Regions from separate parts of the Faecalibacterium sp. OM04-11BH genome, predicted to be linked through region 2. Evidence: a T-box and tRNA genes for the amino acid it is inferred to sense, from the RefSeq annotation. Region 2 holds a T-box; the other holds one or more tRNA genes.
What was found. A T-box is a leader RNA that pairs with one kind of tRNA and senses whether it is charged. The one in region 2 lies ahead of metG (methionine--tRNA ligase), so its partner is inferred to be a tRNA-Met.

Region 1 (15,404 bases), on a different contig from region 2:
GAAAAGCGGTTTACTGGTTTTCCAGCTGTGCTTCCACAGCACGCTTGATATCGGCTACCTGCAGACCGTAAACGATCTGGATATCGGTACCCTTTTTCACGATGCCGCTGTTCGGCAGTTTGTTGATGGCAGCTTCGTCCAGCTTTGCGGGATCCTTGATGTTTACCCGCAGACGGGTGAAGCAGTTGTCCACCGACAGGATGTTCTCCTTGCCGCCCAGACCATCGATGACGCACTGCACCTCGGCGGAGTCCTTCACGCTTGCCTTCTTGGCGGGTGCATCGCTCTTGGCGGTCTCGGTGCTCACCTCTTCCCGGCCGGGGGTGTGCAGGTTGAAGGCCTTGATCAGCAGGGTGAACACCACAAAGTACACTGCGATCTGGCACAGCGCCAGCAGGTACAGGGTGGGATAGTTGGTCTTATCTGCACCGGCAGAAAGGTTCATCAGCACCGAGCCGAGGAGGTTGGTGGTAAAGCCGGTGACATGGAAGATGTGCAGCAGCACGATGAACAGGCCGGAGATGCAGGCGTGTGCCACCCACAGGATGGGCGCAGAGAAGCAGAACATGAAGTCCAGCGGCTCGGTGATGGAAGCCAGAGAGGCGGTAAAGGCCAGCGGCACCAGAACGGCAGCGGTCTTTTTACGGTTCTCCTTGCGGGCGCAGAAGATGAAGGCCGCCACGATGCCAAAGTAGCCGAAGGTCTTGGTGAAGCCGGTGTACATCCACACGATGCCGTCCGAGAAGGGCAGACCCATGCTGTACTCCATCATCATGACGATGTAGGAGCCGGTGTAGGTGGCATCGCCCACGGTCAGGCTGTTGCCCAGTGCAGAGAACTGGAAGGGGGTGTAGATGAGGTGGTGCAGGCCGGTGGGGATGAGGAAGCGCTCCAGGAAGCCGTACAGGAACAGGCCGAAGTTGCCGGAGGTGGCGATCAGATCGGTCAGTGCGCTGATGACGTTCTGCACCGGCGGCCAGAAGAAGCAGGAGCCAAAGCCGAACAGGATGGAAAAGACCACCATGCAGGTAAAGGACCAGCGGTTGCCGGAGTAGATCTGGGTGATGATGCCCTTGAACTGCTTTTCACAGGTGCGGTTGTACACCCAGCCGCAGACAAGACCCAGCAGGATGCCGCCGAACACGCCCATGTCCACCGTCTGGATGCCGAACACGGTGGACTGACCGGTGCCGTACAGACCCACCATCGGGTCAGCCTCGGCCAGCATGCCCAGCTGGGTCAGGGTGACGTTGCCGGCGGTCAGGTACATAAAATAGCTCATCAGGCCGATGATGGCAGCCTGCTGCTTGTTCTTTTTGGCCAGCGCCGCTGCGATGCCCACGCAGAACATCAGGCTGAGGTTGTTGATGATGACCATGATGCAGTTGTAGATCAGCTGTCCCAGCAGCTTGATGGGGGTCCACTGCAGAGCGGGGATCATCGCACTAAGGCTTGTGCTGGTAAGCAATGCGCCCAGCACAAGGATCAGGCCTGCTGCCGAGATATACGACAGCGGTGAGAGCATGGCTTTGGAGAACTTTTCCAAGCCATTCATGACTTTTTCTTTCATCGTGTAATACTCCTCACTTTTTGACTTGACGGTTTTGGGGGATGATTTCTATTCCGCAGGGCTTCCGGACGCCCTGTTGAAACATTTTATCGGATTATCGGACGATCTTGGTCAGGTGGATGAGCAGATAGACCTGCTCCTGATGATCCAGCTCGTAATCAAATTCCTGCCGCAGATAGGCATTGATGCGCTGCAAGCACACCTCGTTGCGGCTGTCGCGCTGCAAAAGCACCGTATACATGGATTCCAGCCCGGCGTCCTGCCAAGGAGTGTGCCGCAGAATGCGCGCCGCCAGAAACTTGAGGTGTACGGTCAGGCGGGTGGTCTCAAGGCTTTCTTCCTCAAAGGTGCAGTGATAGGTATCGCAGATGATCTCCTTGACCGCCTTGACGAACTTTACGGTATCGTAGGCCAGCGCGCCGTCCGCCGCACCGGCTACCAGATGCAGGGCAATGTAGCCCGCTTCGTCCTCCGGCAGCTGTACGCCGCAGAACTGCCGGACAAGTTCCAGCGCCCTTTGCCCCACCGCGTACTCCTTCGGGTACAGCATCCGGGTCTCCGAGAGCACGAGGTTGGGCAGAAAGGTGCCCTTTTCCACACGTTCCAGCGCAAAGCTGATGTGGTCCACCAGCGAGATGGTGCTTTTGCTGCTGAGCAGGATGCCCTGCTCCTCTGCCGCCAGCGAGATGCGCTCGGCGGCCTGCATCACCTGCGGGGTAACGTTATCCAGCATCTTGAGGAACTTGGTCTGCAGCTCGTTCTGCACATAGTACACCTTGGAAACGCGGCTTTTGTCAATCACGTCCCCCGGGCGGCGGCCAAACCCAAGCCCGTTGCCCACGAGAATGGCTTCCCTGCCGTCCGGCATGACCACCGACACCGCATTGTTATTGAATACCTTTACAGCCTGCATCGCCGCACTCCTCCGCTTCCATGCCGCAGCTCTTGTGAAAAAGAAAAGGGCACAAGAACCAAAGGGATGCCGTTGCCGCCTTCCCTCTGATGCTCATGCCTGATCGAACAGTTACACGCACTGATAAATTCACTTGTCTGCTTTTGATTATACGGGCCAGCGCGGAAAATGTCAATGCGTTGAACTGCCCGAAATTCAAGCTGCATTTTTGTATATCCTGCACAGGACTGCTTGAAATTCGTCCTGCGCAGAACGATTGACAACGCCGTGCGCAGAACGTATACTTAGGGTGTAGATCCCGCTTTGCTCCGGCGGCTTGCCGGGGCACCAGTTACGGAGGTTTTTCTTATGACATCGAAATATATCCGCTCCCTTGCGCTGCTGCTGTGCGCCGCTTTACTGGGCTGTCTGCTGACAGCCTGCGGCGGCTCTGCAAGCAGCCCCGCATCCAGCGCTGCGCCCGCCTCGGACAGCGCATCCGCTTCCGGCAGCAGTGAGCTGCCCTCCTCCACCACAGAGGCCAACACCGGAGAGCTGAACCCCGGCAACTTTGATGAGAACTCGGTATTCTCCATCACTGGCACAGAAAACGCCTTTGCGCCCTGTCTGGGCTGGGGGCCCGGGGTATCCGGCTGCTCCTTGAAATCGGTCATCGCGGCGGCATCGCTGCTGCACTGGGCCGAGGACGCACGGATGTCCAGCCGCTCCCCGGAGGCCATTCAGGATGCCTTTTACAGCTGGTACGACGGCCTGACCGACAACCAGCAGGAGGGCTTTGCCGAGGCATGGCCGCTAATTAAGGACGCCGCGCTGGACCTGCTCAGTGACAAGGACAGCATGACCGGCCGCATCGCGGACGCAGGGCTGGACGCTGACACCCTGCCCGGCTGCACCCTGAAAAACTGGCAGGCGCTGCAAGCTGTGCTGGACGATATCGTGCCGGAGACGAACGGCGAGGCTTAAACGCAACCTTAAACTTTAAAGCGCAATGGGGCGCTGACCGTGTGGTCAGCGCCCCATTTTGTCTTTATACCTTTTTCAGCACATACTGGCGGGTGCCCATGCCCACCTTCTCGGCCTGTTCAAGGGTGGCCTTCCACTCGATGTTGGGGTTGGAGTCCTTGAAGTTGTCGTGGTAGCAGTTCCAGCCCGGCTTTGCAAGGTTTGTGCTCAGCTGGCTGTTGGGCAGCGGGGCGGCATTCAGGCAGGCATCCACGCAGGCCTGATCCAGCGCCACCGGGTCGAAGGACGCAAAGATGCCGATATCCGGCAGGATGGGTGCATCGTTCTCGCAGTGGCAGTCGCAGTTGGGGCTGATGTCCTGCACCAGAGAAACGTGGAAGCAGGGACGGTCGTGGCAGACTGCGGCGGCGTACTCCGCCATCTTGCGGTCCAGCAGCTCGTTGGCGCAGTCGTTGGGGGAATAGATGGCGTCAAAGCTGCACGCGCCGATGCAGCGGCCGCAGCCCTTGCACTTGTCGTAGTCGATGACAGCCTTGTTTTCGGCATTGTAAGTAATGGCGTCCGAGCCGCACTCCTTGGCGCAGCGGTGGCAGCCGCGGCACAAGCCCTCCTGCACAGCGGGCTTGCCGGCAGCGTGCTGCTCCATCTTGCCCGCGCGGGAGCCGCAGCCCATGCCGATATTCTTGAGCGCACCGCCAAAGCCGGTGGACTCGTGGCCCTTGAAGTGGGTCAGGCTGATGAACACGTCCGCATCCATGATGGCGCGGCCGATCTTGGCAGTCTTGCAGTATTCGCCGTTCGGCACCGGCACTTCCACCTCATCCGTGCCGCGCAGACCGTCACCAATGATCACCTGACAGCCGGTGGTCATGGGCCAGAAGCCGTTCAGCTGGGCGCAGCTCAGATGCTCCAGCGCATTCTTGCGGCTGCCCGGGTACAGGGTGTTGCAGTCGGTCAGGAAGGGCATACCGCCCTGCTCCTTGCACAGGTCTGCCACCACCTTGGCGTAGTTGGGACGCAGAAAAGCCAGATTGCCCAGCTCGCCGAAGTGCATCTTGATGGCCACGAACCGGCCGTCCATGTCGATGTCCTTAATGCCGGCGGCAATGCACACCCGGCGCAGCTTTTCCAGCAGGCTGGTGCCCACCGGACAGCGGAAATCCGTATAGTAAACTTTGGATGGTTCCATGGTGTTTTTCCTCCCATATCCTTCCGGCGGCGTCTGCCGCGCGGTCTCTCTTTTGTTCAGGCAATACCACATGATTCCAAGTGCCGATACGGCGAGCGAGGTGCGGCAGATGCTAAGCCAAAAGCGCAGATAATACTTTGTGTATTATCGAGCATTTTGGCAACGCAGATGCCGTGCCGCAGCCGCCGGAACGGTGCTTGAGCCGTCAGGCGGGAATTGTGCGGTACTGCCTTCAGTATAGCACACCCGGGCGAGCGGTGTAAACAGAAAATGGAACCGTGCCGTTTTTCTCTGCCCATTTTGGGGTTGACACCCCTGCCCTGCGGTGTTATTTTATATCGGTTCCAAAAAACGAAACGGATGTCAATATACAGGAGTTATGTCTATGAACGATTTTGATACATTCCGGCACGAAGCCGAAGCCGCCCTGCGGGTGGCGCTGCAATGGTTCCTTCTGGCAGTCCCCATGGGTCTGCTCTGCGGATTTCTGGGCACCTTGTTCCACCTTGCTGTCGAGCACGCGACCGAGCTGCGCGCCGCGCAGCCCTGGCTGCTGTTCCTTTTGCCTGTGGCAGGTCTGCTCATCAATGCCCTTTATAAGGTAACAAAGTGCGAGGGCGTGGGCACCAACAACGTTCTCCGCGCCGTGCAGAGCGGCGAGCCGGTCAGCATTCTGCTGGTGCCCGCCATCTTTCTGGGCACGGTGCTCACCCACCTGTGCGGCGGCTCTGCCGGCCGCGAGGGCGCTGCGTTGCAGATGGGCGGCAGCATCGGCTGGAACCTTGGCACCCTGCTGCGGCTCAAGGACCACGACCGCCGCACCGCCACCATCAGCGGCATGGCTGCGTTCTTCTCTGCCCTGTTCGGCACCCCGCTGGCGGCGGCCTGCTTTGCCATGATGGTGGAGGATGTGGGCCTGACCTTCACTTCTGCCTTTGTCCCCGCCTTTACCTCTGCCCTCATCGCCTACGGCTGCTCGCTGGCCTTTGGCATCGCGCCCACCCACTTTGCCCTCACCGCGCCGGAGCTGAATGTCCGCACCGCCCTGCTGGTCATCCTGCTGGGTGTGGCCTGCGCTGCCGTTTCCCGCCTGTTCTGCTACACCCTCCACTTCATGGATCACACCGTACCAAAGCTCCTCCCGAACCCGTGGGTGCGGGTCTTTGCGGGCGGCGTGCTGGTCATCGGCTTTTCCTATCTGTTCGGCGTGGGGCGGTATAACGGCGCGGGCATGAGCGTTATCGTTGCTGCCGTGGAGCAGGGACAGGCACTGCCGTGGGATTTTCTGTGCAAGATCTTCCTCACCGCGCTGACCCTTGCCTGCGGGTTCAAGGGCGGCGAGGTGGTGCCCAGCTTTTTTGTGGGCGCTACCTTCGGCTGCGTGGTCGGCCCGCTGCTGGGTCTGCCCGCCGGGTTTGCGGCGGCGGTGGGGCTGGTGTCCATCTTCTGCGGTGCTACCAACGCCCTGATTCCCTCCATCCTGCTGGGCTTTGAGCTGTTCAGCGGCGCCGGGCTGGAGCTCATCGCGCTGGGCTGCGGCATCTGCTATATGCTCTCCGGCCACCACGGCCTGTATAGCAGCCAGACCTTTGTCACCAACAAGCTGCGCTCGGAGTATATGTCCCATAAGTGGCGCGTAAAGGTAAAAAAAGAGGAAGAGTAAGCTTTCCTATCAAAACAGGGGGCTGTTGCGCAAGCAACAGCCCCTGTTATCATTATAAGATTTTCTCTTATGCCAGCGCGGTGATGGCTGCCACAGCCAGCACGATGGCACCCAGCACGATGCGGTAGATGCCGAAGAACTTGAAGTCGTGGCGCTTGACATAGTCCATCAGGAAGCGGATAGCTGCAAGGCTGACCACAAAGGCCACAACACAGCCCACCAGCAGCACGGCGATCTCGGTGCCGGTGATGGATACGCCGGAAACCGCAAACTTGACCACCTTGAGCAGGGATGCACCCGCCATGACCGGGATGGCCAGATAGAAGGTGAACTCTGCCACGCAGGCGCGGGAGAGACCCAGCAGCAGACCGCCCACGATGGTAGCACCGGAACGGGAGGTACCGGGGATGATGGCAAGGCACTGCCACACGCCGATGAGCAAAGCGTCCCGGTAGCTGATCTGTTCCAGCTTTGTGACCCGGGGCGTGGTGCGGCGGTTTTCCACCACAAGGAAGAGCACGCCGTACAGGATCAGCATGGCGGCTACGGTGATGTAGTTATAGAAGTGCTCCTCCATCCAGTCGTCCAGCGGGCTGATGACCAGCACCGGCAGGGTGGCGGCTACCACCTTGAACCACAGGTTCCACACACTGGGCTTGGAGATGACCTTGCCCTGCCGCAGCCCGAAGGGCCACAGCTTATTCCAGAACAGCACCACCACGGCCAGAATGGCACCCAGCTGGATGACCACCCGGAACATGGACATGAACTCTTCACTGGCATTGAACTTGACGACCTGCTCCACCAAAATCATGTGCCCGGTGGAGGAGATGGGCAGCCACTCGGTAATGCCCTCCACAATACCCATCAGGATCGCTTTGATGATCTCGAAAAACGTAATAAATCCCTCCTGCAGCACCCCGCTGGGTGCGTTGTTTTTTCAAAAGCAGTTCCAGTATACCATACTATGAGCCGCTGTGCATACAGATTATAGAAATTTTCCCCCGGGCGCTGTATTTATCTGCCCCGGGAAATGTGCTATACTATAAAAATAAGAAGTCTGTCCGCTTTCTGCGCCGGGCGCAGAAAGCCTTGAGAACAACGAGGTGAACCTTCATGAACATTCTGGTGATCGGCTGCGATCAGGTAGGTGCGGCGCTGATCCGCGATCTGGAGCGCATCGGCCATGATATCTCGGTGGTGGAAAAGGACCCTGAGCAGCTCAAGCGTCTGGATGCCTTTGACGATTATACCTTTCACGGCACTGCCCTTGTGGGCGACCCTACCGACCCGGACACCCTGCGCCGGGGCGGCGTGGAGAACTGCGACGCCGTGGCGGCGGTGACCGAGGAGGACTCGGTGAACCTGATGGCGGCGCAGCTGGCAAAGAACATCTTCCGCCGGGATAAGGTCATCTGCCGGGTGTCCGACCCGCATCTGCAAATTCTGTACCACAAGGCCTACGAGCTGGAGACCATCTGCCCCACCGTGCTGACCGAGCAGGCGGTGTTCCGGGCACTTTCCAAGTAAAACAGCCTGTTTTCGATTTACAGGCCGTAGAATGAGGTAACGATATGAAAGTTTGTATTGCCGGCGGCGGTCGGGTGGGAATGTATCTTGCCCAAAGCCTGCTGTCCCACCGCCATAAGGTGACCATCATCGAGCCGCAGGAGGCGCTGTGCCGTACCCTTGCGGATACGCTGGATATCCCGGTCATCTGCGGCGACTCCTTGAGCTTTGACACCCTGCGCACCGCCGATGTGGCCAGCTGCGACGCCTTTGTGGCGGTGACCAACACCGACGAGACCAATCTGGTGGCGTGCCAGATCGCCAAGCGGGAGTTCGGTGTGAACCGTACCGTGGCACGCGCCTCCAACCCCAAAAACCGGGACATCCTGCACACGCTGGGTGTAGACACCGTGGTGTGCGGCACCGACAACCTGAGCCATATTCTGGAGCGGGAGATCGAGACCGACACCATCCGGCAGCTGCTTTCGCTGGGCGGCGGCACTGCCAGCCTGAACGAGATCCTGCTGCCGGAGGACTTTCAGTTTGCGGGCAAGGAGATCAAGGAGATCCCCATTCCCGGCGATGCCATTCTGGTCAGCATCACCCGGGATACCGAGTTCATCATCCCTCACGGCAACACGGTGCTGCTGCCGTGGGACCGGCTGCTCTGCCTGACACAGGACGACACCCTGCATCTGCTGATGGATGCGTGGGGTCTTTCCTCCCACAAATGAGCGAGCAGGAGCTGCTGCGCACCGCGCTGGTGCTGCCGCCCCGCGCCCGCCGGGTGCTCTGCGTCTGGGCAGCTGTGCCCGGGCTGGTCTGCGCGCCCTTTGCCTTCTGGCAGAGCGTGTGGGCGGGCGCAGTCTTTTGCGCTGTATGGGCGGCGCTGGTGGCGCTTGTCCGGGCGCGCTGCTGCAGCTTTGTCGCCGCCCTGACGGCAGACAGCGTCACGGTGCAGGCCGGGGTGGCTGTCCCTGTGCTGCACCGCATCCCGCGCCGGGCGGTCACCGGGGTGCAGCTGCTGCGCACCCCGCTGCTGTGGGCAGCAGGGTGCACCGTGCTCCTTGTGCGCAGCCCGGGGCTGCAATTGGTGCTGCCCGGCATCCCCGCCGCACAGGCCACCGCGCTGGCGGCGGTACTGATGGAGGGCAACGTATGAACCGGGAAAAGCACTTCCACCCGCTGGCGGCGCTGCATCTGCTGCGCAAAACCCTGCTGGTGTACCTTCTGCCGCTGGTACAGGTGCTTTTTGACCGCAACTGGGACGCCCTGCGTGCGGCGCTGCGGCAGGAACTTGTGCTGCTGGTCTTTATCAGCGCCGTGTGCTGGGCGGTGTACTATGCAAGCCGCTGGCAGGCGGATGCCGAGGGCACGGTGCACGTCAGCTGGCGGCTGGGGGTACGGCTGGACCGCGCCCTGCGCGCCGAGGGTCTGGCGGCGCTGGTGCTGGAGCAGCCCCTGCTCTACCGCCTGACCGGTGCCTGCCGGGTGGTGCTATACCCTGTGGGGCAGACCAAGACCATCACTTTGTATCTTACCCGGCAGCAGGCCGAGGAGCTTGCCGATGTGCTGCTGCCGGTGACAGACCCGCTGTGGCACGCGCCCAAGGGCGGCGAAAAGCTGGCCTTTACGGTGCTGGGTGCCAACGGCCTGTCCACTTTGATTTTATGGTGGCTGGCCATCCACCAGACCCAGAGCTACGCCCCGGACGCCCAGACCGCTGCCCTTGCGCAGCTGGGACAGCTGGCGGCGCTTGCCGCCCGCTGGCTGCCGCTGGGCGCGGCGTGGCTGCTGGTACTGGCGGGTACGCTGTTCTGCATCAGTCTGGTGCGCAGCGCTTTGCAGGCGGTACATTATACCGTCTGGCGCACCGATACCCAGCTGGGCAGCCGGGGCGGGCTTGTACGCCGGTACGAGATGCGGCTGCGGCTCTGCCAGCTGAACTACGCCGACCTGCGCCGCTCCCCCGCCACATGGGCGCTGCATTACTGCCCGGTATTCGTTTCGGCAGGGGCGTGCCGCCCGGAGCTGCCTTTGTTCGTCTGGCGGGAGGGCACTCCGCTGTTGCGGGAGCTGCTGCCGGAGATGACGCAGCTGCCCCCGGACACCCGCGCCGACACCACTGACCGCAGCTTGGTATTTTTTCTGCCGGCAGGCATCCCGCTGGCGCTCTGCCTGCTGCTGACGGCGGTATCCCGCACTACCCTGCCCGCGCTCACCCTGCCGCTGCTCATCCCCACCGGGGTGTTTGCCGCCCTGCTGGGCGCTGCCGCCGTGGGCTGGCACCGGGAGGGCGTATGGCAGCAGCAGGGACAGCTGCTGCTCTGCCGACAGCACCGGTTCCATCTGCACCAGCTGTGCGTGTTCCACCCGGACACCTGCTTTACCGCGTTGCAGTCTCCTTGGGCGGTGACGGTGCAGCGCGCTAACCTGACCCTTGTATTTCCCGGCAAAGAAAAGGTCACGGTGCGCAGCGTGCCGCTGGCGGCTCTTGATTTTCTGGAGATATAGAAGTATACTTGCGATGCCCCGCTGAACCTACGGTCGGCGGGGCATTTTTGTAACACAGAGCAACGGAGACTATTTTATGATAAAGACTGTATTATTTGATCTGGACGGCACCCTGCTGAACACCATCGACGACCTTGCCGATGCCGGCAACTGGGTGTGTGCCCAAAATGGTTGGCCCACCTTTACGGTGGCGCAGTTCAAGATGATGGTTGGCAACGGCATCCCCAAGCTGGTGGAACGGTTCTCCCCCGCTGACGCCCGCACCCCGGCGCAGCTGGCGGCGACGCTGGCGCAGTTCACCGCCCGGTACGATGCCCACAAGGAGGACAAGACCGCACCCTACCCCGGCATTCCGGCACTGCTGGACGCACTGAAGGCCGAGGGCATCCAGTGCGCGGTGTTCTCCAACAAGGCTGATGCCCTGTGCGGCGGCATCATTGCCCACTACTTTGGCACCGGCCGCTTTGACGCCGTGCGGGGCAACCGCCCGGGCGTACCCACCAAGCCCGACCCCACCGGGCTGTACGCCCTGATGGCTGAGCTGGGCGCAGACCCCGCCGCCACCCTTTTTGTGGGCGACAGCGACGTGGATATCCTCACCGGACACAACGCGCAGCTGCCCGCCATGGGCGCGCTGTGGGGCTTCCGCGGTCGTGCTGAGCTGACCGCCGCCGGTGCCGATGCGCTGGCAGAGGTGCCGGAGGATATCCTGCGGTATGTGCAGGAGCAGAATAAATAAATAAAAACACGGGAAGGTCTGCGGATCTTCCCGTGTTTTTGCGTATTTTTGCGGTTCAGGATGCCGATTCCAGCGGGTCTACCACCACAGGACAGGTCTCGTACAGCTCGATGGGGTCCAAGTCCACACAGCTGCCCGGGTCCCGGTCACCGTTCACATCCCATGCTGCGGTGTCGTTCAGGACAGTCAGGCGGTTTTTGAAAAAAGCTTCATCCTGCAAGGGCGCAAAGACCCCGCCCAGTTTAAGCAGCGGCTTTGCGTCATACAGACGCACAGAGCCATCGTTGAAATAGAGGTACACCGTAAAGTCCTCGCCCGCAACAGCCTGCAAGACCTTGGGGAACAACGTATCCATAGAGATACCTCCTTTTTTAGATCAGCGGTGCAATGTGATTAAGCGGCGCAGCAGTTCTGGCCAGTTCCCAGTTCTGCATCAGCTCATCCTTATGCAGCTCGCACCATGCAAGGATCAGCTTCAGCTGCCGCCCCGGCAATGCACCACGGATCACACAGGAATTTTGAATATCGATCAATGCCTTGAATCCGCCGTATTCGGCGTGAAAATGCGGCGGATTATGGTCACTGTAAAACATTGTGACCCGTATCCCGCAAAATAAACTGATCTCCGGCATAACACATCCCACCTTTTCAACGTAAGTATATCTTATTTTTTGAAAAAAGTCTATCCTGTATTATATAGCTAAGATTCCCGTACGGGACAAAGCAAAAACGCCCTTGCGCATTGCGCAAAGGCGTTTTTATGACCCGTACGGGAATCGAACCCATGTTACAGCCGTGAAAGGGCCGTGTCTTAACCGCTTGACCAACGGGCCTTACAAATACAGAGCTTCGCTAAAACCTCCGACTTTCATCGTCCACTACTGCGGACGACCGTCCCCCTTATCTTAGCGAAACTCTGTAACGTGGTAGCGGTAACTGGATTTGAACCGGTGACACTTCGGGTATGAACCGAATGCTCTAGCCAACTGAGCTATACCGCCACATATTTAACTTGCACTCGAACGGTGCTTTATTATTATATCCATAGATGCCCCTTTTGTCAACACATATTTTCAAAAAAATTTGCAGTTTTTTGAGATTCTCGATTTATTTACATAGGTGCGTTATAATATTGCATTTCTTGTCATTTTTGTAAGGGTTTTGCTGCAAAAAGAGACGAACCCTCTCAGTCATCGCTGCGCGATGCCAGCTCCCCCGAAGGGGGAGCTTATAGCGCTACCGCAAGCTTTGCGTTTGAGCCGGAAACTTTACCACTATGCAAAAGGCTCCCTCCCAGAGGGAGCTGGCAAAGCCGTAAGGCTTTGACTGAGGGAGTTAAGCACCCGCTTCCCACACAAAAAGCACCGCTTCCCTGTGCGGAAAGCGGTGCTTTTTTCAACCTTTTTCTGGCCGGTTGTGGAAAACCCGGTGCAGTTTTAGTTCTTCTTATTGGTGGGGACCATGACCTTCAGCCCGCCCATGTACGGCTGCAGCACTTCGGGGATGGTCACGCTGCCATCGGCCTGCAGATGGTTCTCCAGGAAGGCGATCAGCATACGCGGGGGTGCCACGCAGGTGTTGTTCAGGGTGTGTGCCAGATAGGTCTTGCCGTCCTTGCCCTTGATGCGGATGTGCAGGCGGCGTGCCTGTGCGTCACCCAGATTGGAGCAGGAGCAGACCTCGAAGTACTTCTGCTGGCGGGGACTCCAAGCCTCGATATCGCAGCTCTTGACCTTCAGGTCAGCCAGATCGCCGGAGCAGCAGTTCAGCTGGCGCACGGGGATCTCCATGCTGCGGAACAGCTCCACGGACATCTTCCACAGCTTCTCGTACCAGTCGGCGCTCTCCTCGGGGCGGCAGACCACGATCATCTCCTGCTTCTCGAACTGGTGGATGCGGTAGATGCCGCGCTCCTCGATGCCGTGTGCGCCCTTCTCCTTGCGGAAGCAGGGGCTGTAAGAGGTCAGGGTCAGGGGCATCTTGCTCTCGTCCAGCGTCTGGTCGATGAAGCGGCCGATCATGGTGTGCTCGCTGGTGCCGATCAGGTACAGGTCCTCACCCTCGATCTTGTACATCATGGCGTCCATCTCGGGGAAGGACATGACGCCCTGCACCACGTTGCCGTGCATCATGAAGGGCGGGATGACGTAGGTGAAGCCCTTGTTGATCATAAAGTCGCGGGCATAGGCCAGCACAGCCTCGTGCAGGCGTGCAATGTTGCCCAGCAGATAGTAGAAGCCGTTACCAGCCACGCGGCCTGCGGCGTCCATATCAATGCCGTCAAAGCTCTCCATGATCTCGGTGTGATACGGGATGGGGAAATCCGGCACGACAGGCTCGCCGAAGCGCTGAGCCTCCACGTTATAGGTATCGTCCGGGCCGATGGGCACGCTGGGGTCGATCATCTGGGGAATGGAGTACATGATCTCCTGAATGCGGGCGGACAGTTCCTCCTCTTCCTTCTCCAGCTCTGCCATCTTGTCGGCGTCCGCCTTGACGGCGGCGTTGTTGGCGTCGATCTGTGCCTGCAGCTCAGCCTTCTGTGCCTCGTCGGTGCACTTCTTCAGCTGACCGAACAGCGGGCCGTTGGCCTTGCTCAGCTTGTTGCGGGCGGCCTTCAGGGCCTCCACTTCCTTCAGGGCTGCACGGTACTTGGCATCCTTTTCGATGACCTCGTCCACCAGCGGCAGCTTTGCATCCTGAAACTTCTTTTTGATGTTTTCCTTAACGGCGTCCGGGTTCTCGCGGACAAATTTGATATCCAGCATGATTGACTCTCCTTAACTCTATTGGGCTTGCAGCGGTGCACTTGCGGCTTTCCGCTGCCGTTCAAAGGCGGCAGTTCCCGCCTTGGATCGCATGATTATTCGGTTTCCATCTGGTACTGTCCCAGCAGGTTTGCAAAGGCGCGCAGCTGCTCGTCGGAGTAAAAATGCACCGTCAGCTTGCCCTTGCCGCCGTGGTAGGCCACGTTCACCTCGCTGCCCAGCACCTGTTTCAGGCTCTCTTCCACCTCCACCGGCAAAGTGCCGCGGGGTGCGGGTTCGCGGGGCTCCTTGGCGGGCTTTGCCATCTTTTTGCAAAGCGCCTCGGCCTGCCGGACGTTCAGCTGGTTGTCCGCGATGATCTGCGCGGCTTCGGCCTGCAATTCCGGTGTGGGCAGGCCCAGCACCACCTTGGCGTGACCGGTATTGATAAAACCACTCTTCAGCAGTTCCAGCACTGTTTCCGGTAAGTTGAGCAGACGCAGGCTGTTTGCCAGCGCGCTGCGGCTCTTGCCCAGCTTGCGGGCGGCCTGCTCCTGTGTCAGGTCGCAGCGGGTCATCAGCTCCCGGATGCCGGCAGCTTCTTCCACCGGGTCCAGATCCTCGCGCTGTAAATTTTCCACCAGCGCCAGCTCCATGGCCTGCTCGTCGGACACATCCTTGATGACCACCGGCACCTCGGTAAGACCCGCCATGCGGGAGGCACGCCAGCGGCGCTCGCCTGCCACGATGCTGTAGCCACCCATGGGTCTCGGACGCACCGCGATGGGCTGCAACAAGCCGTGCTCGGCGATGCTGGCAGCCAGTTCGCTGAGGGTCTCCTGTTCAAAGGTCTTGCGGGGCTGGTCGGGGTCCGGCTCGATCTCGCGCAGCGGCAGCGTTTCCACCGCTGCGTGCTCTGACCCAAAGACCGGTGCTGCGTCCTCAAACAGACTGTCCAGCCCGCGTCCGAGCCCTCCTTTTCCTCTTGCCATTGTTTACCTTGTTCCCCCTGTTTTAATCTTCCAGAGCATTTTTCGCCGGCTCTGCGGCGGGTGCAGCCTTTGCGCGGGACTTCTTAGGTTCCTGCGGGCGGTTGTGCTTGACAAATTCGATGGCCAAGTCCATGTAGGCCTCGCTGCCCTTGCCCTTCGGCTCGTAGAAATTGATGGGTTGGCCGTAGCTGGGCGCTTCCGAAATGCGGATGGAGCGCGGGATGGTGGTCTTGTACACCTTGGAGCCGAAGTACTTCTGCACCTGTTCCACCACCTGCACGGTCAGGTTGTACCGCAGCGAGAACATGGTGAACACCACGCCCTCGATATCCAGATACGGGTTATACTTTTTGCGGATGGTCTTGAGGGTGCTGATGAGCTCCGACAGGCCTTCCAGCGCATAGTACTCGCACTGCACCGGGATGAGCACACTGTCGCAGGCGCTCAGGCCGTTGAGGGTGAGCAGATCCAGACTGGGCGGGCAGTCGATAAAGATGAAGTCGTAGTCCTTCTGCACCTCAGCCAGCGCCTTGCGCAGACGCCCCTCACGGCCGGGCAGGTCGATCATTTCCAGACTGGCACCGGCCAGACGGGTGTTGGAGCCG
Region 2 (15,404 bases):
TGCCATCGCTGATGGGCAGGGTCAGATCCTCGCAGTCACCCTGATAGAACTCGCCGCTGGACGCTGTGATGCTCAGCATGAACTTGTTCATCAGACGGCACCGCCCTTTTCCTCAGCCAGCTTCTTTTCTGCCTTTTCGCGCGCTTCTTCCAGCGTACCTACGTTGAAGAATGCCCACTCCGGCAGATCGTCAGCCTTGCCGTCCACGATGGCGGCAAAGCTGCGCACGGTGTCCTTCAGGGGCACATACTTACCCTTGAGGCCGGTAAAGTTCTCGGCCACGGCAAAGGGCTGGGACAGGAACTTCTGCAGCTTGCGGGCGCGCATGACGGTCAGCTTGTCGTTCTCGTCCAGCTCGTCCATGCCCAGAATGGCAATGATGTCCTGCAGCTCCTGATAGCGCTGCAAAATGGACTGCACCTTGCGGGCTACGCGGTAGTGCTCCTCGCCCACGATGTCCGCTTCCAGAATACGGGAAGTGGAAGCCAGCGGGTCCACAGCCGGATAGATGCCCTGCTCCACGATCTTACGGGACAGCACGGTGGTGGCGTCCAGATGGGCAAAGGTAGTGGCAGGAGCGGGGTCGGTCAGGTCATCGGCAGGCACATAGACGGCCTGCACCGAGGTGATGGAACCGTCCTTGGTGGAGGTGATGCGCTCCTGCAGAGCGCCCAGCTCGTTGGCCAGCGTGGGCTGGTAGCCCACGGCAGAGGGCATACGGCCCATCAGAGCGGAGACCTCACTGCCGGCCTGCACGAAACGGAAGATGTTATCAATGAACAGCAGCACGTCCTTGTGAGTCTCCTCACGGAAGTACTCTGCCATGGTCAAGCCGGTCTCGGCCACGCGCATACGGGCTCCCGGGGGCTCGTTCATCTGGCCAAAGACCAGTGCGGTCTTGTCCAGCACGCCGGAGGCGTTCATTTCGCCCCACAGGTCGCAGCCCTCGCGGGAGCGCTCGCCTACGCCGGTGAAGATGGAGTAGCCGCCGTGCTCGGTGGCCACGTTATGGATCAGCTCCTGGATCAGCACGGTCTTGCCCACGCCGGCGCCGCCGAACAGGCCGATCTTGCCGCCCTTGGCGTAAGGAGCCAGCAGGTCGATGACCTTGATGCCGGTCTCCAGAATCTCAGTTGCGGGCTTCTGCTCTGCAAAGCCGGGTGCCTTGCGGTGGATGGGCCAGTGCGGCAGCTCGTCCACAGCGCCCTTGCCGTCAATGGGGCGGCCCAGCGGGTCGAACATACGGCCCAGTGTGCCCTCGCCCACAGGGGCGGTCAGGCCGTGGCCGGTAGCTTCCACCGGCATACCCTTGCCCAGACCCTCGCTGGCAGAAAGCATGATGCAGCGCACCGTGGTCTCGTTGACGTGCTGCGTCACCTCCATGGTGCGCTCGGTGCCCTCTGCGGTCACGGTAAGCGCCTCCTGCAGGGCAGGCAGCCTGCCGGCGGTGAACTGCACATCCACCACGGGGCCTGCTACGCGAATAATAGTTCCCTGTATCATTTGGATTGCCTCTTGTCAAATCTTGTTTGTCCAACGAACCCTCTCAGTCATCGCTGCGCGATGCCAGCTCCCCCAAAGGGGGAGCTTTTATTCTGCGTCACTGTCAGCGCCCTGAAACCTCCCCCCTTCGGGGGAGGTGGCACGCCGTCAGGCGTGACGGAGAGGGTTTTCCTTTATTATGTCCGATCCTGCACGGCAGCTGCGCCGCCGATGATCTCGGTGATCTCCTGCGTGATGGAGCCCTGACGGGTGCGGTTGTATTCCAGCTGCAAGTCCCGGATCATATCATTGGCGCTCTTGGTAGCAGAATCCATGGCGGTCATGCGGGCGCTCTGCTCGGCGCAGAAGCTCTCGGTCATGGCACCAAAGATCATGCCGTGCATATAGATAGGTGCGATCTGCTCGAACACCGTCCATGCGTCCGGCACCAGTTCCACCTCACCCTTGGGGTCGCCCAGACCCTTGGGAGCAGGCTGCAAAAACCGCCGGTCCAGCGGCAGCAGACGCTCCATGACAGGCTCGCTGGTAAGGGCGTTCTGGATCTTGGTGTAGACGATGTAGATCTCGTCCAGCTTGCCGGACTTGAAATCATCAATAGCGTCCACCGTGATGTCGCGGGCACGCTGCAACGTGGGTGCGGTTGCGCTGTAACGGAACTCCTCCACAAGGCGGGGGTCCCGGTGGCGCAGGGCGCGGTAGCCCACCTGACCGATGACATAAAAGCGGTCGTTGGGGTCTGCGTGCTCCCGCAAAAACTTGAGCAGGTTCTGGTTATAAGCACCTGCCATGCCCTTATCGGCAGTAAGCACCAGATACGCCCGCCGGGGGTTTTCCAGATTCCGCTCGTGGAAGAAGGGGTGCTCCGGCTCCTCCGGCAGATGCGGCACAACACGGGAGATGGTGTCCCGCATACGGTTGAAGTAGGGGGACACATTCTGGTAGTTCTGCCGTGCCTTGCGCAGCTTGGACGAAGAGATCAGGTACATGGCATTGGTGATCTTCATGGTATCCTGAATACTCTCGATGCGCTCCTTCAGCAGCTTACTGGACGACATGGTCATTGCCTCCCGCATAAGCTTTCCAAGCGTTCAGGATGGCATCCACCCGGTCGGGCTCCAGCTTGCCGTCAGCATCGATCTTCTGCATGGTACCGGAGACGTCTGCACGGAACTGCCGCACAAAGGCAGCGGTCTTTTCCCGCTGCTCTGCGGTGGGCAGGGTGTCCAGCAGGCCGTGGGAGGCCAGCACCAGAATGACCACCTGCTCTGCATCGGATTTAGGCTGGCACAGCGGCTGCTTGAGCATTTCCATCAGTGCCTTGCCGTGCTCCAGCTGACGGCGGGTCTCGGCGTCCAGATCGGAGCTGAACTGTGCAAAGGATTCCATCTCCTTATACTGTGCCAACTCGATACGCAGGTTTGCGTTGGCCTTTTTCATGGCCTTGGTCTGGGCAGCGCCGCCCACACGGGACACCGACAGACCCACGTTGACAGCCGGACGGTTGCCGGCGTTGAACAGGGCGCTCTCCAAGAAGATCTGACCGTCGGTGATGGAGATGACGTTGGTGGGGATGTAGGCCGAAACATCGCCGGCCTGCGTCTCTACGATGGGCAGTGCGGTGATAGAGCCGCCGCCCAGATCATCCCGCATACGGCAGGAGCGCTCCAGCAGACGGGAGTGCAGATAGAACACATCGCCGGGGTAGGCTTCACGGCCCGGGGAGCGGCGCAGCAGCAGCGAGATGGCACGGTAGGCCACCGCGTGCTTGGACAGATCATCGTAAACGATGAGCACGCTCTTGCCCTTGGCCATGAAGTACTCGGCCAGTGCAGTGCCCGCATAGGGAGCGATGTACTGCAGCGGGGCAGAATCCGACGCGGTAGCTGCCACGATGGTGGTATAGCTCATAGCGCCGTGCTTTTTCAGATCCTCGGCCACGCGGGCGATGGAGGAAGCCTTCTGACCGATGGCAACATAGATGCACAGCACATCCTTGTCCTTCTGGTTCAGGATGGCGTCGGTGGCAATGGAGGTCTTGCCGGTCTGGCGGTCGCCGATGATCAGCTCACGCTGACCGCGGCCGATGGGGAACATGGAGTCGATGGCCAGAATACCGGTGTGCAGCGGGGTGTCCACGCTCTGGCGCTCCAGAATACTGGGTGCCTGCTTCTCAATGGGGTTGTAACCCTCAGCCTCGATGGGGCCTTTGCCGTCGATGGGCTCGCCCAGCGGGCTGATAACACGACCCAGAAAAGCATCGCCCACCGGGATACCGGCGCGCTTGCCACTGCGGGTGACCATAGTGCCCACACCAACGGTCTCGGCACCATCGAACAGCATAACGCCCAGCTGCTCGGGCTCCACGCTTTCCACCATGCCCTTGGCACCGTTTTCAAAGGTGACGATCTCGCCGTACACAGCGCGGTTCATGCCATCAATGTGCACGATGCCATCGGCAGAGGAGATGACCACACCGCCCTCTGCGGAGGTCTCGGCGGGCTTGTAGTCCTCGATGCGGGTCTTGAGGGTAGCCAGTGAAGGCTTGCCCTCCATCATTTTATCCAGCTGATGACGGCCGGAATTGTCGAACACGCGGTCGCCCACCTGCAGGACATAGCCGGAAAGCAGGCTCTCGTCCACGGTGATGTTCAGGATGACTTCCGTGGCGTCATACAGCTTTTTGATCTCCGACTTGATGCGGTCCAGATCTTTTTCGCGGAGTTTATGGGCGCAGCGCAGGCTGGCCTTGACGATGCGGTTATCCGCAAAAAATTCACGACTGAATTCAGTTGCCATTGCCTGCACCTGCTTTCTGCAGCAGATCGTCCAGCAGCTGATCATCATCCTGGGCGGTCAAATTATGTTTCAAAAGCTTTTCGCACATGGAGCGTGCCAGTGCCGTAGCCTGTGCATCTGCTTCCCGCAGCTTGTTCTGGCGCTCGATCTCCACAGCAGCCTTACCGGCAGCCACGATCTCGTCGGCCTGCTTCTGTGCGTCGGCCAGCAGCTGCTGCTTTTCCACCTCGGCCTGCTTCTCGTAGGCTTCGCGGCGGGCTGCGGCTTCGTTGTCCACATTACGCAGCTTGTCCTGCGCGGTCGTAAGTGCTGCGGCGGCCTCGGTCTTGGAGGTCTGTGCCGCTGCAATATCTGCCTCGATCGTCTTCTGGCGCTGATCCAGCACGTTCTGGATGGGCTTGAACAAAAACTTGCGCAGCAGCACATACAGGATCAGGACATCCACCACGGTCCACAGCAGGTTCAAATCCAACTTCAGCATTCGTCCACGCCTCCGTTACTGGCCCAGGAACAGGATGATCAGCAGTGCAACGACGAAGCCGAAAATTGCGGTACCTTCTGCCAGAGCAGCACCCAGCAGCAGGTTCGTCTGGATCTTGCCGGAAGCCTCCGGCTGGCGGGAGATGGCCTCCGTTGCCTTACCCGTTGCAATACCAATGCCAATACCGCCGCCAATGCCGGTCAGCGCTGCAATGCCAGCGCCCAGAGCTACCAAACCACTCATAGTTCTATCTCCTTTGTAATTACAGTTTTAAATGTGTTGTTTATTCCTCGCCGCCGATGCTCTCTTTCATAAACAGTGCGGTCAGGAACACGAAAACATAGGTCTGGATCAGACCATCGAACAGGTCAAAATACAGGCTGAACACCGCCGGGACGAACACCGGCACCACCAGCTTGAGCAGTTCCATGATAACGAACGCGCCCAGCACGTTGCCGAACAGTCGCATACACAAACTGGTAGGGCGAATGGCGATCTCGAGGATGTTCATAGGGGTCATGATGGGGGTAGGGGCTGCAAGGCTCTTGAGAAAGCCCGCGCCGCCCCGGGCGCGAACGCCTGCATACTCGATAAGCACGATGCTCATCAGCGCCAGCGCAGCGGTCACATCCAGATCCTTTGTGGGGGGCTTTACGCCGAACACACCGATCACGTTGGAGCAGGCAATGTACAGCGCCACGGTCATCAGGTAGGGCACATAGCGGCTGCCCTCCTTGCCCAGCAACCCTTCAAAGAAGTTTTTGCCAAGGGAATACAGCGCTTCCAGTGCTGCCTGACGCTTGCTGATGTGATCCACCTTCAGGTTGCGGGTAAGCAGGATGGAGCCCACCACCAACAGCAGCATGATCACCCAGCTGATGACCACCGATTCCGGGATCTGCAGCGAGCCGACCTTGACATACTCCACGGTGAGCTCTTCCATCAGAGCCTGCGTCAATTTGTTCATTTGCTTTTCCTCCTTCCTGCAGGGATAGGGGTCTGCGGGCGGGAGCCGGATGTGTGGCAGATCCCCGGCCGAGGATCTGCCGCACGCCTTTGCTCCGCGCCCCTTCACACCTTCTTATCGCGCGAAGAAAAGACTGTGTACCGTGAAAAAAGCAAGGAAGGCGCTGCTTGAATGCTGTCTGCGCCCTCCCCTTTCTCTGTCGGTTTCGTCTTTTTTCGTTGTGTATAATAGTACGATTGCACAAAATTGGCAAGGGTATTTGTGCACATTCTACATTTTACCCGGTAGCATTGCACCGATAAAACAAAACTGTTGTACAGAGTGCACAGTTGAAGCATTCAAAAGTGTACACTCTGTACAATTCGTTTTGTTTTATCCAAGGCTTTGCAGGCGTATTCTGTCGGTTTTGGGAAATATTTCCGCAAAAATAGCCGTACCGTATAGCTTTTATATATCAGGTATATAAAAAACGTATAGGTATCTTCCCCGGTATGTTCCGGCAGCATCTTATGTATATTTCTTATACATATTTATTATAGAATCGCAGGCAAACCGCCTTACGCGGCCTGCTTTTCCCCGCGGCGGAACACCAGCCGGAAGATGGCACGGGCCAGCGGGCCGCAGTACAGCATCTGCCAGCACAGCGCCATGGGCATATTGCAGCCCCAAGTATGTACCCACATCCCAAAGCTCGGCTCTTTGAACAGCAGCGTTGCGACCAGGCTCATCACCGGGCACATGATGCACACGATCATCAGCGAGATGGCGTAGGTGATGAACTGCGGGCGGTCTGTGGGGCGCATAAACAGGAATGCCAGTTTAGTGGCCAGCTTTTCCACCACAAAAAATTCCAGCACGAAGGCCACCGGCACCATGATCGGCATTTCGTGCAGAGCCATAACAAAGGTGGCGTTGGTCACGCCGTTTGTGTTCAACGCCACATTGTAGACGATCATGCCATAGACCATGATAGCGGCCATGACAATGGTAAAGAAGATGCGTTCCGGTAAAGTTTTAGGCATTTTGATTGATTCTCCGTTTCTTTTTATGCAAATTTTCGCCGCAAAAAAAGCCGCCCCGCGAAACTTTCATCTCGCGGGGCGGCGGCGACTACCATTCATTGGCGCTATTGTAGCACAAATAGAACCGGCGCATAATACCTTGCGGGCACTTTCTCCCCTTTTGTGGAAAATCCTTCACGAACGACCCAGAACTTCTGGGCAATTTTTCCGCACCGCCGCAGGTTTTAACATTGCACAAAAACAAAATTTATTCTTTGTGCGGTATGCCAATAGACAAATCGTGCTTCTTCCTGTATAATTAAGCCAGAAACCAGAGAAGTACAGCAGAAGCTCAAAAGAGAGTTACTCCCGCTGACTTTAAGAAGAAAGGAGCGAAGACCGATGGTTGATATGGAACCCGCACAGCAGGGACAGGCTGTCGGGGTTCGCTGAGAAGCAAAATAGAGGCTCACCACAAACGGGATGTTTCCCCCGTATAAAAACACAAAAACAGAGCCGGTCTTGAGCATCAATAAAGCGATAACACGACAACCTGTCGATTCAATTCTTCCCCAGAGCGTTCAGATAGATCCGCTGGAGATGATTCTTATGAAAGTATCAATGATCCGGAGAACCTTATTTGAATAGCTGAAAAGGAGTTCTACCAATGTACTAAGTAAGACGTTTCCCTTGCAAATCTAACTCGAAAGAATGTGGTAATATGAAATTCATCCTCATGAACCGTTTGCCGCAGTCCAACAGTTGAGAAAAGGGTCAGTCCAATGTACAGTTGATTTTCATCCCCTTGCAAAGTACCTAAATTCTGAAGAAACGTTTCTAAGGAGAGTCACCCTATGAAACCCGTATTCCGAAAATGAGGTCACCAAGGAGAAGAGGCTTATGACTCCGAAGAAGTAAGTATCCAGCCGGACGAGGGCTTGCAACCGCCTCGTCCGGCTGGTTTTATTTTATGTTGTTTCAACAAATAGTTGATGCGCAATTTATGCAAAATTTACGCAGGAAGGTTGAATAGCGTCCTTGTGTTTTCGCCCCCCTATGTTATAATATGGTAAAAGATGGGAGGTGCATTTTATGCAGCTGGCGTTTGGCTGGTACAACATCCTTGAGCTTTTGTTCTGCCTTGTGGCGCTGTGGATGGGCATCCGCGACCTGCAGGGCAAAGACCCGCTGATCCACACCTTTTTCAACCAATATGACCGCGACCCGGAATACCGGGCCATGTGGCAGAAGAAAAACGGCGTGTGGGAGATCTTCAACGCAATGGTTCTTGCTTCTTCGCAGTTTCTGGGCAACTTCCCTACCCTGAGCAACGGGGTACGCACCATTACAGTCATCGTTGATGTGATCTACCTGATCCTGTATGAAGTCTGGGAGCACAGCGCGGATTGAGCCACCGGGAGGTAAGTACAAATATATGAACCTGAACCTTTCCACTTCAGACTGGCTGAACGCTGCACTGGGCGTGCTATTTTTATACCGCGGCATCCGGGATCTTTACAATGGCACCGGCACCGGTTGGAGCAGCGAGGATGAAAAGAAGCATTTCCACAAATTTTACGGCATTCTGTTGATTCTCTGTGGTGCGCTCTGGCTGGTCAACATTTTTCTGCCCAGAGTCGAGCCGCTGCACTCCATTTTGATGGTGGCGGCGCTTGTGTTCAGTGTTGCTCTGCTGATCTCACATTTGTGCTATACCCTGAGCAGGGACGACAAAAACAAAAAGTGAGGGGTTTCCATGGAAGTCATCTTATCGATCTTGGTCGCGCTTTTCGGCATCGGGTTCGGCATTTTTATGGCACTGCAACCGGAGAACGTCATTGCCTTGCGTTCCCGCAGGTGGTACACGCAGGTGCCAGAGCCTACGGAAGAGTATATCCGGCTGACCCGGCTGGAGGGCATCGTAGTTTCGGTGCTCTGTGCTGTGCTTTTGGTGGTACTGCTGTTCGCACCCAAATAAGACTTTGCAGCTTCCCTCTTGCGGATTCTTTCTCGCCCTGTTACAATGAGAAAAAACGCAGGAGGTTTTTTGTTATGGTCAAGCACGTTATTCTCTGGCAGCTGAAGGACGAGCTGTCCGCCGAGGAAAAATCCGCCGTCAAGGCTGGCATCAAAGAGGGTCTGGAAAGCCTTTCCGGCAAGATTCCGGGGCTTGTGGACATCCATGTCAACATTGATGCTCTCCCCTCCTCCAACGCCGACCTGATGCTGGATACCACCTTTGAGAGCGCCGAGGCGCTCAAGGGCTACTCCACCCACCCGGCGCATGTGGCAGTGGCAAACAGCAAGGTACGCCCCTACTACAAAAACCGCGTCTGTCTGGACTACGAGGTGTAATACGGCACATCTGCGGACGCTCTGGGATGCCATTTTATGAGATGGGCTTACGCAAAAAGGGTCATTGCACGGTTTGTGCAATGACCCTTTTACTATCAGGCGATGCTGAACTTACTGAACGAACTCCACGGTGTACTCAAAACCGTACTCTTCCTGCAGCTTCTTGACCTCGGGCTCGCAGTCCTCGATGAAGGTGGGAGCGTAAACAGAAGCGCCGTTGTGTGCCTTCTTGTAGTCCTCCACGATCTGCTGCAGCTTTGCCCAACCCTCGTTGGCCTTGTTCTGGTCGATGCTGTCGGGGAAGTTGATGATGAACTCGCGGTGTTTGGGAATACGTGCCTTCATAATAGTGATCTCCTTATTCTTATCGTTTTCAATAAATCAGCTTTTTATTCAGAAGCGGAGCGCTTTGCCCCGCGACCTGCGGAAAAACGGTTACAGCCCGAACACCCGGCGGGCGTTTGCGGCGGTGGTGCGGAACACCTCTTCCGGCTCCAATGCCTTGCGCCGGGCGATATACGCGCCCACATAGCGGATGAGAGAGCTGTCGCAGCGGGTGCCGCGCACCGGCTCCGGTGCCATGTAGGGGCAGTCGGTCTCCAGCACGATGGCATCCAGCGGCAGGGCTTCGATAGCCTTGGCTGCGCTCTTGGCACCGTTAAAGGTGCAGGCACCGCCAAACCCGATATATAGCCCCTGCGCCGCCAGCTGCACGGCATCCTCGGCGCTGCCGGAATAGCAGTGCACGATGCCCTTGGGGCGATACTTTTTGAGCAGCGCGTAGACGTCTGCGTGCGCCTGCCGGTCGTGCACGATGATAGGCTTGTCCAGTTCCAGCGCCAGCCGGATCTCGGCTTCAAACAGCGCCAGCTGGGCGTCCTTGGGCACTGGCCAGTGATAGTCCAGCCCGCACTCCCCTACCGCTACCACTTTAGGGTCGTTGTAGTAGGGCATCAGCGCCCGCATCTCGGCGGCCCAATCGCCGCCGTACACCGACACCGTGGGCGCAGGGCCTTCCTCGCCGCAGTCGGCAGCGGGCAACAGGCTTTCCGGGTGGATGCCAATAGCTGCCACCACCCACGGGTAGCGGTGCGCCAGCTCCAGCACCCGGGGCGCATCCCCGGAGTGGGTGGCCTGCTCGCACACACCTACCACACCCTTGTCGGGCAGGCTGTCCAGCAGTGCAATGCGGTCGGCGTCAAAGGCGCGGGAACTGTAATGGGCGTGGGTGTCAAAAATAGGTCCGGTCATACCTTCTCCTTTTTGGCGGGGGCTTTATTCACCAGCCAGATGCCCACGCACACGAACACCAGCGCCGCCAGATACTGCCAGCGGAACAGCGGCTCGCCGTTGAGCACGGCGCTCAGCAGCACATTGACCACCGGGTTGACGAAGCCAAAGATGGCGATGCGGCTGACCGGGTTGTTCTTCATCAGCAGCGCCCACAAGATATAGCCTGCGCCGCAGATGAAGGCCAGATACAGCATGACCACCGCAGCCAGTGCGCTTTGCACATGGAGACGGCCGCCCATGACAGTGCCCAGCACAAACAGTGCCAGCCCACCCACAAACAGGTTCAGGAAGCAGACAGCAAAGCTGTCGGCCTTTTTGGTGACCGACTTGTTCCACGGGCCGGACAGAGTGAAGATGACGGTCGCCGCCATCATGCAGAACACGCCCCAGCCGCTGCCGCTGCCGTGGTTGCCAAGGGTACCGATGAGCACGCCCGCAAAGCCCACCGCGCAGCCCAGCGTTTTTGCCGGGGTCATGCGGTCCGCATTGCCGTAGATAAAGTGGGCAAAGATGACGCCCAGAAAGCTCTGAGTGCTGTTCAGGATGCCGCCAAACGCGCCGGTGAGCATGGCCACAGCGATATAGTAGAACGCATACTGTGCCGTGGTCTGCCACAAGCCCAGCGCGCAGCACTCGGCTGCTACCCTGCCCCGGGGCAAGCGGGGTGCTTTTCCCTGCAGCAGAATGCTGCCCAGCAGCACCAGCACGCTGCCCAGCATGAACCGCACCCCTGCAAAACAGAAGATGGAGGCGGTGTTGCCGGAGTCGATGGAGAACAGGCGGTAGCCCAGCTTGATGAACGGAAAGGCCGAGCCCCACAGGACATTGCAGAAGATGGCCAGCAGCACGGCGCACACCGGCGTGCCGAAGATCTTATCCAACTTTGCCGCACGGACGGCTGTATTGTCAGACATGATACTCCTCACTTAGTGGATGCGGCTGCCCACGGGGGTATCGTCACCGTAGAAAGCAATGGAGCAGCCGCCGTCGGCGGTATCGGCAGCGAAGATCATACCCTCGCTGACGTACTTGCCCTTGAGCATGGGACGGGGTGCCAGATTGCACACGATGCCCAGCTTTTTGCCAATGAGATCCTCCGGCTTGAACCACTTGGCAATGCCGGACAGGATGCAGCGCTCCCGCTCGCCGTCAAAAACGGTGAGGTGCAGCAGCTTCTTGCTCTCCTTCAGGTTCTCGCAGGCGCGCACCTCGGCCACGCGCAGCTCCACCTTGCAGAAGGTGTCAAAGTCGATCTCTTCCTCATGGGTGAAGTCCACGGTGCTCTCCTCTGCGGGGGCGGCAGCCTTCTTCTCGGCTTCCTCCTTGGCCTTGTTGGCAGCAGCGGCAGCGGCCTTGCGCTTTTCGTCCTCTTCTTTCAGGTGGGCGATTTCCTTAGCCACGTCAATGCGGGGGAACAGTGCCTCGCCCTTATGCACGGTATAGGTCTGCTGTGCGCCGTAGGTGGTCTTGGTCAGATCCAATGCAGAAGCGTCCAGACCCAGCTGCTCCATCATCTTGGGAGCAGTGGTGGGCAGGTAGGCGTTCAGCAGGATGCCGCACACGCGCAGTGCCTCACACAGGTGGTACAGCACGCTCTCCAGACGCTGCTTGTTTGCTTCGTCCTTTGCCAGTGCCCAGGGTGCGGTCTCGTCGATATACTTGTTGGCGCGCTGGATGACCGCAAAGATCTCCATCAGTGCCTGCGGGATGGTCAGGTCATCCATATCGGCAGTGACCTTGGCGGTCAACTCGCTGACCATGGTCTCCAGCTCGGTGTCGATGGCCTCGGTACCGGCCACGTTATGCACAGTGCCGCCGAAGTACTTTTCGCACATGGCCACGGTGCGGCTGAGCAAGTTACCCAGATCGTTCGCCAGATCACTGTTGATGCGGTTGATCAGTGCCTCGTTGGTGAACATACCATCGTTGCCAAAGGGGATCTCGCGCAGCAGGAAGTAGCGGATGGCGTCCACGCCGTAGCGGTTGCACAGGATAACAGGGTCTACCACGTTGCCCACAGACTTGGACATCTTGCCGCCGTTCATCAGCAGCCAGCCGTGGCCGAACACCCGCTTGGGCAGCGGCAGATCCAGTGCCATCAGCATGGCAGGCCACAAGATGGTGTGGAAGCGCAGGATCTCCTTGCCCACCATGTGCAGATCGGCCGGCCAGAACTTATCGTAATCGTGATAGGTCTCGTTGCCATAGCCCAGTGCGGAGATATAGTTGCTCAGAGCATCGACCCAGACGTACATGGTGTGCTTGGGGTCGAAGGGCACGGGAATGCCCCACTTGACCGAGGTACGGGAAACGCAGGTGTCCTGCAGACCCTGCTTGATGAAGGCGATCATCTCGTTCTTGCGGCTCTCAGGCTGGATGAACTGGGGATTCTCCTCGTAGAGCTTCAGCAGGCGGTCGGCGTACTTGCTGGTCTTGAAGAAATAGGCCTCCTCGTGGGCATCGTAGACTTCGCGGCCGCAGTCCGGGCACTTGCCGTCCACCAACTGGCTGTCCGTCCAGAAGCTCTCGCAGGGCTTGCAGTAGTGGCCGATGTACTCGCCCTTGTAGATATCGCCCTGCTCGTACAGCTTGGTGAAAATCTTCTGGCAGCTTTCCATGTGGTAGTCATCGGTGGTGCGGATAAAGCGGTCGTAGCTGACGTCCAGCAGCTTCCACAGATCCTTGACAGTGGCCACGATCTTGTCCACATACTCCTTGGGGGTGACGCCTGCATCGGCAGCCTTATCCTGGATCTTCTGGCCGTGCTCATCGGTGCCGGTCAGGAACATGACGTCGTAGCCCTGCATCCGCTTGAAGCGGGCCAGCGCATCACATGCCACGGTGGTGTAGCTGTGGCCGATGTGCAGCTTATCGCTGGGGTAATAGATGGGGGTGGTGATATAAAATGTCTTGTGTTCGCTCATGGGGTTCTATCTTCCTTTCTTTTGGTTCTGCAAGCAAAAAGCGCTCCCGCCCTGCCGGGTATAACCGGACAAGGACGAGAGCGCTGAACCTTCGTGGTACCACCTTGCTTCGCTGCGCCCTTGCGGACGCAGCCTTTAGCCGGCAAAAACCGGCCTTTGCGCGGTAACGGGCGCACCCCGTCGCAGGCTCATTGTTCACCTGCGCGGCTCCAAGACCATCTTCGGCACCGCGCGGCCTGCCCGGTTCCATCCTTCGGGCTTTCTGTCAGGCGCAGACGGTGCGTACTCTTCTCTTCACAGCCAATTTGACACAATTTTCAGTGTTACCTTTATCATACGCAAAAAGTGCGGATTTGTCAACAAAAAGATGCAGGATCACGCCACACAGAGCATCTGCCGCCCGCATTTTGGTGCACGGGCAACATCTGCCGCAGTGTTCCGTCTCAGACGGCGTAACCCTTGCCCTTGATGACCTCCACCACCTGAGAAACGTACTTCTGGCAGGTATCGTGGTCGGGAGCTTCCACCATCACGCGGACTACCGGCTCGGTGCCGGACTCGCGCACCAGAATGCGGCCGGTATCGCCCAGTGCTTCTGCCACAGCCTTGACGGCCGCCTGCACCGCCGGGTCGTTCTGCGCGGCCTTTTTATCGGTCACGCGGACATTTTCCAGCACCTGCGGGTAGATCTTCAGCGGCTCGGCCAGCTTGCTCATGGGCATCTTCTTCGCCAGCATAACTTCCATCATCTTCAGGCTGGTCAGGATGCCGTCACCGGTGCTGGCGTACTTGCTGAAGATGATGTGGCCGCTCTGCTCGCCGCCGATCCGGCAGCTGTTCTTAGCCATGTATTCGTAGACGTACTTGTCGCCCACGGCGGTCTTTGCGTAGCCGATGCCCTGCTCGTCAAAGGCCTTGTACAGGCCAAAGTTGGACATGACCGTGGTGACCACGGTGTTGTTCATCAGCTCGCCGTGCTCCTTCATGTAGCAGCCGTAGATGTACAGGATGTGGTCACCGGTAATGACGTTGCCCTTCTCGTCCACGCACAGGCAGCGGTCAGCATCGCCATCAAAGGCAAAGCCAACGTCCAGACCGTTCTCTACCACGAACTTCTGCAAGCCCTCGATATGGGTAGAACCAGCATTATTGTTGATGTTCAGACCATTGGGCTTGTTGTTGATGACGTAGGTGTCAGCGCCCAGAGCGTCAAACACGGACTTAGCGATATTCCAGCTAGAGCCGTTGGCGCAGTCCAGACCGACCTTAATGCCCTTGAAGGAGTAGATACCCAGAGAGATCAGGTAGCCCATGTAGCGGTTGCGGCCTGCCACATAGTCCACGGTGCAGCCGATGTGCTCCCGGTGTGCAAAGGGCAGTTCCGGCCAGTCCTTGTCAAACACATGGAGTTTGCCGTCAAGGTAGTCCTCCACCAATAGCAGGGTCGCCTCGGGCATCTTCTCACCGTAGCAGTCGATGAGCTTGATGCCGTTATCATAGAACGGATTGTGGCTGGCAGAGATCATAATGCCGCAGTCGAAGTCATCCACACGGGCGATGTAGGCCACAGACGGGGTGGTGGTGACGTGCAGCAGGTAGGCGTCTGCGCCGGAAGCAGTCAGACCAGCCACCAGACTGTACTCGAACATATAGGAGCTGCGACGGGTGTCCTTGCCAATGACGATGCGGGCAGGCTCGTTGTTGCCGTTGCGCTCGCGCAGAGCGTTATAATACCAGCCCAGAAAACGGCCAACCTTGTAGGCATGGTCAGCGGTCAGATCAATGCCCGCTTCCCCACGGAAGCCATCGGTTCCAAAATACTTTCCCATTCTTGATTACCTCGTTTCCAAAAGCGAACTTTTTATAGTGTATATGCTTTTCCCTGTTGCCTGATGCTCCCTGCAAAGAGAAGCAATGTCGTCCGCATGGTACATCGGCTCCGGGACGCTGTAAGTTCAGTATAGCACAATTCTCAGAGCAAATCATCCTTTCTTTGGATTTTCTCCCTGCAAGCAGATAAAAAACACCCTTCCTCTCACGGAATCCCGCAAAAGAAAGGGTGTTGAACTCAATATCCTGTTGTC

Region 1: it has a tRNA-Met gene. The T-box ahead of metG (methionine--tRNA ligase) is inferred to sense a tRNA for this amino acid. The anticodon was not compared.

The regions. Positions count from the first base shown of each region.
Region 1 covers NZ_QULS01000011.1:48,703-64,106, reverse strand. Annotated here, with positions in the region: gene DXB44_RS10310 (PTS transporter subunit EIIC) at 11-1,570, opposite strand; gene DXB44_RS10305 (PRD domain-containing protein) at 1,665-2,483, opposite strand; gene DXB44_RS14790 (hypothetical protein) at 2,832-3,446, shown strand; gene DXB44_RS10295 (DUF362 domain-containing protein) at 3,511-4,635, opposite strand; gene DXB44_RS10290 (chloride channel protein) at 5,021-6,298, shown strand; gene DXB44_RS10285 (undecaprenyl-diphosphate phosphatase) at 6,366-7,199, opposite strand; gene DXB44_RS10280 (TrkA family potassium uptake protein) at 7,415-7,828, shown strand; gene DXB44_RS10275 (TrkA family potassium uptake protein) at 7,873-8,541, shown strand; gene DXB44_RS10270 (hypothetical protein) at 8,538-8,969, shown strand; gene DXB44_RS10265 (PH domain-containing protein) at 8,966-10,321, shown strand; gene DXB44_RS10260 (HAD family hydrolase) at 10,398-11,060, shown strand; gene DXB44_RS10255 (DUF2442 domain-containing protein) at 11,116-11,415, opposite strand; gene DXB44_RS10250 (DUF4160 domain-containing protein) at 11,432-11,692, opposite strand; tRNA gene DXB44_RS10245 (tRNA-Glu) at 11,822-11,893, opposite strand; tRNA gene DXB44_RS10240 (tRNA-Met) at 11,985-12,061, opposite strand; gene serS (serine--tRNA ligase) at 12,497-13,828, opposite strand; gene DXB44_RS10230 (ParB/RepB/Spo0J family partition protein) at 13,924-14,799, opposite strand; gene DXB44_RS10225 (AAA family ATPase) at 14,822-15,404, opposite strand, start outside.
Region 2 covers NZ_QULS01000018.1:24,115-39,518, forward strand. Annotated here, with positions in the region: gene atpC (ATP synthase F1 subunit epsilon) at 1-91, opposite strand, end outside; gene atpD (F0F1 ATP synthase subunit beta) at 91-1,503, opposite strand; gene atpG (ATP synthase F1 subunit gamma) at 1,680-2,558, opposite strand; gene atpA (F0F1 ATP synthase subunit alpha) at 2,545-4,299, opposite strand; gene DXB44_RS12810 (ATP synthase F0 subunit B) at 4,289-4,780, opposite strand; gene atpE (ATP synthase F0 subunit C) at 4,796-5,023, opposite strand; gene DXB44_RS12820 (F0F1 ATP synthase subunit A) at 5,064-5,747, opposite strand; gene DXB44_RS12830 (DUF2798 domain-containing protein) at 6,305-6,769, opposite strand; gene DXB44_RS12835 (hypothetical protein) at 7,841-8,158, shown strand; gene DXB44_RS12840 (SdpI family protein) at 8,184-8,495, shown strand; gene DXB44_RS12845 (hypothetical protein) at 8,505-8,726, shown strand; gene DXB44_RS12850 (Dabb family protein) at 8,801-9,103, shown strand; gene DXB44_RS12855 (hypothetical protein) at 9,215-9,448, opposite strand; gene DXB44_RS12860 (TatD family hydrolase) at 9,539-10,354, opposite strand; gene DXB44_RS12865 (DMT family transporter) at 10,351-11,310, opposite strand; gene metG (methionine--tRNA ligase) at 11,323-13,320, opposite strand; T-box leader at 13,388-13,627, opposite strand; gene glmM (phosphoglucosamine mutase) at 13,764-15,149, opposite strand.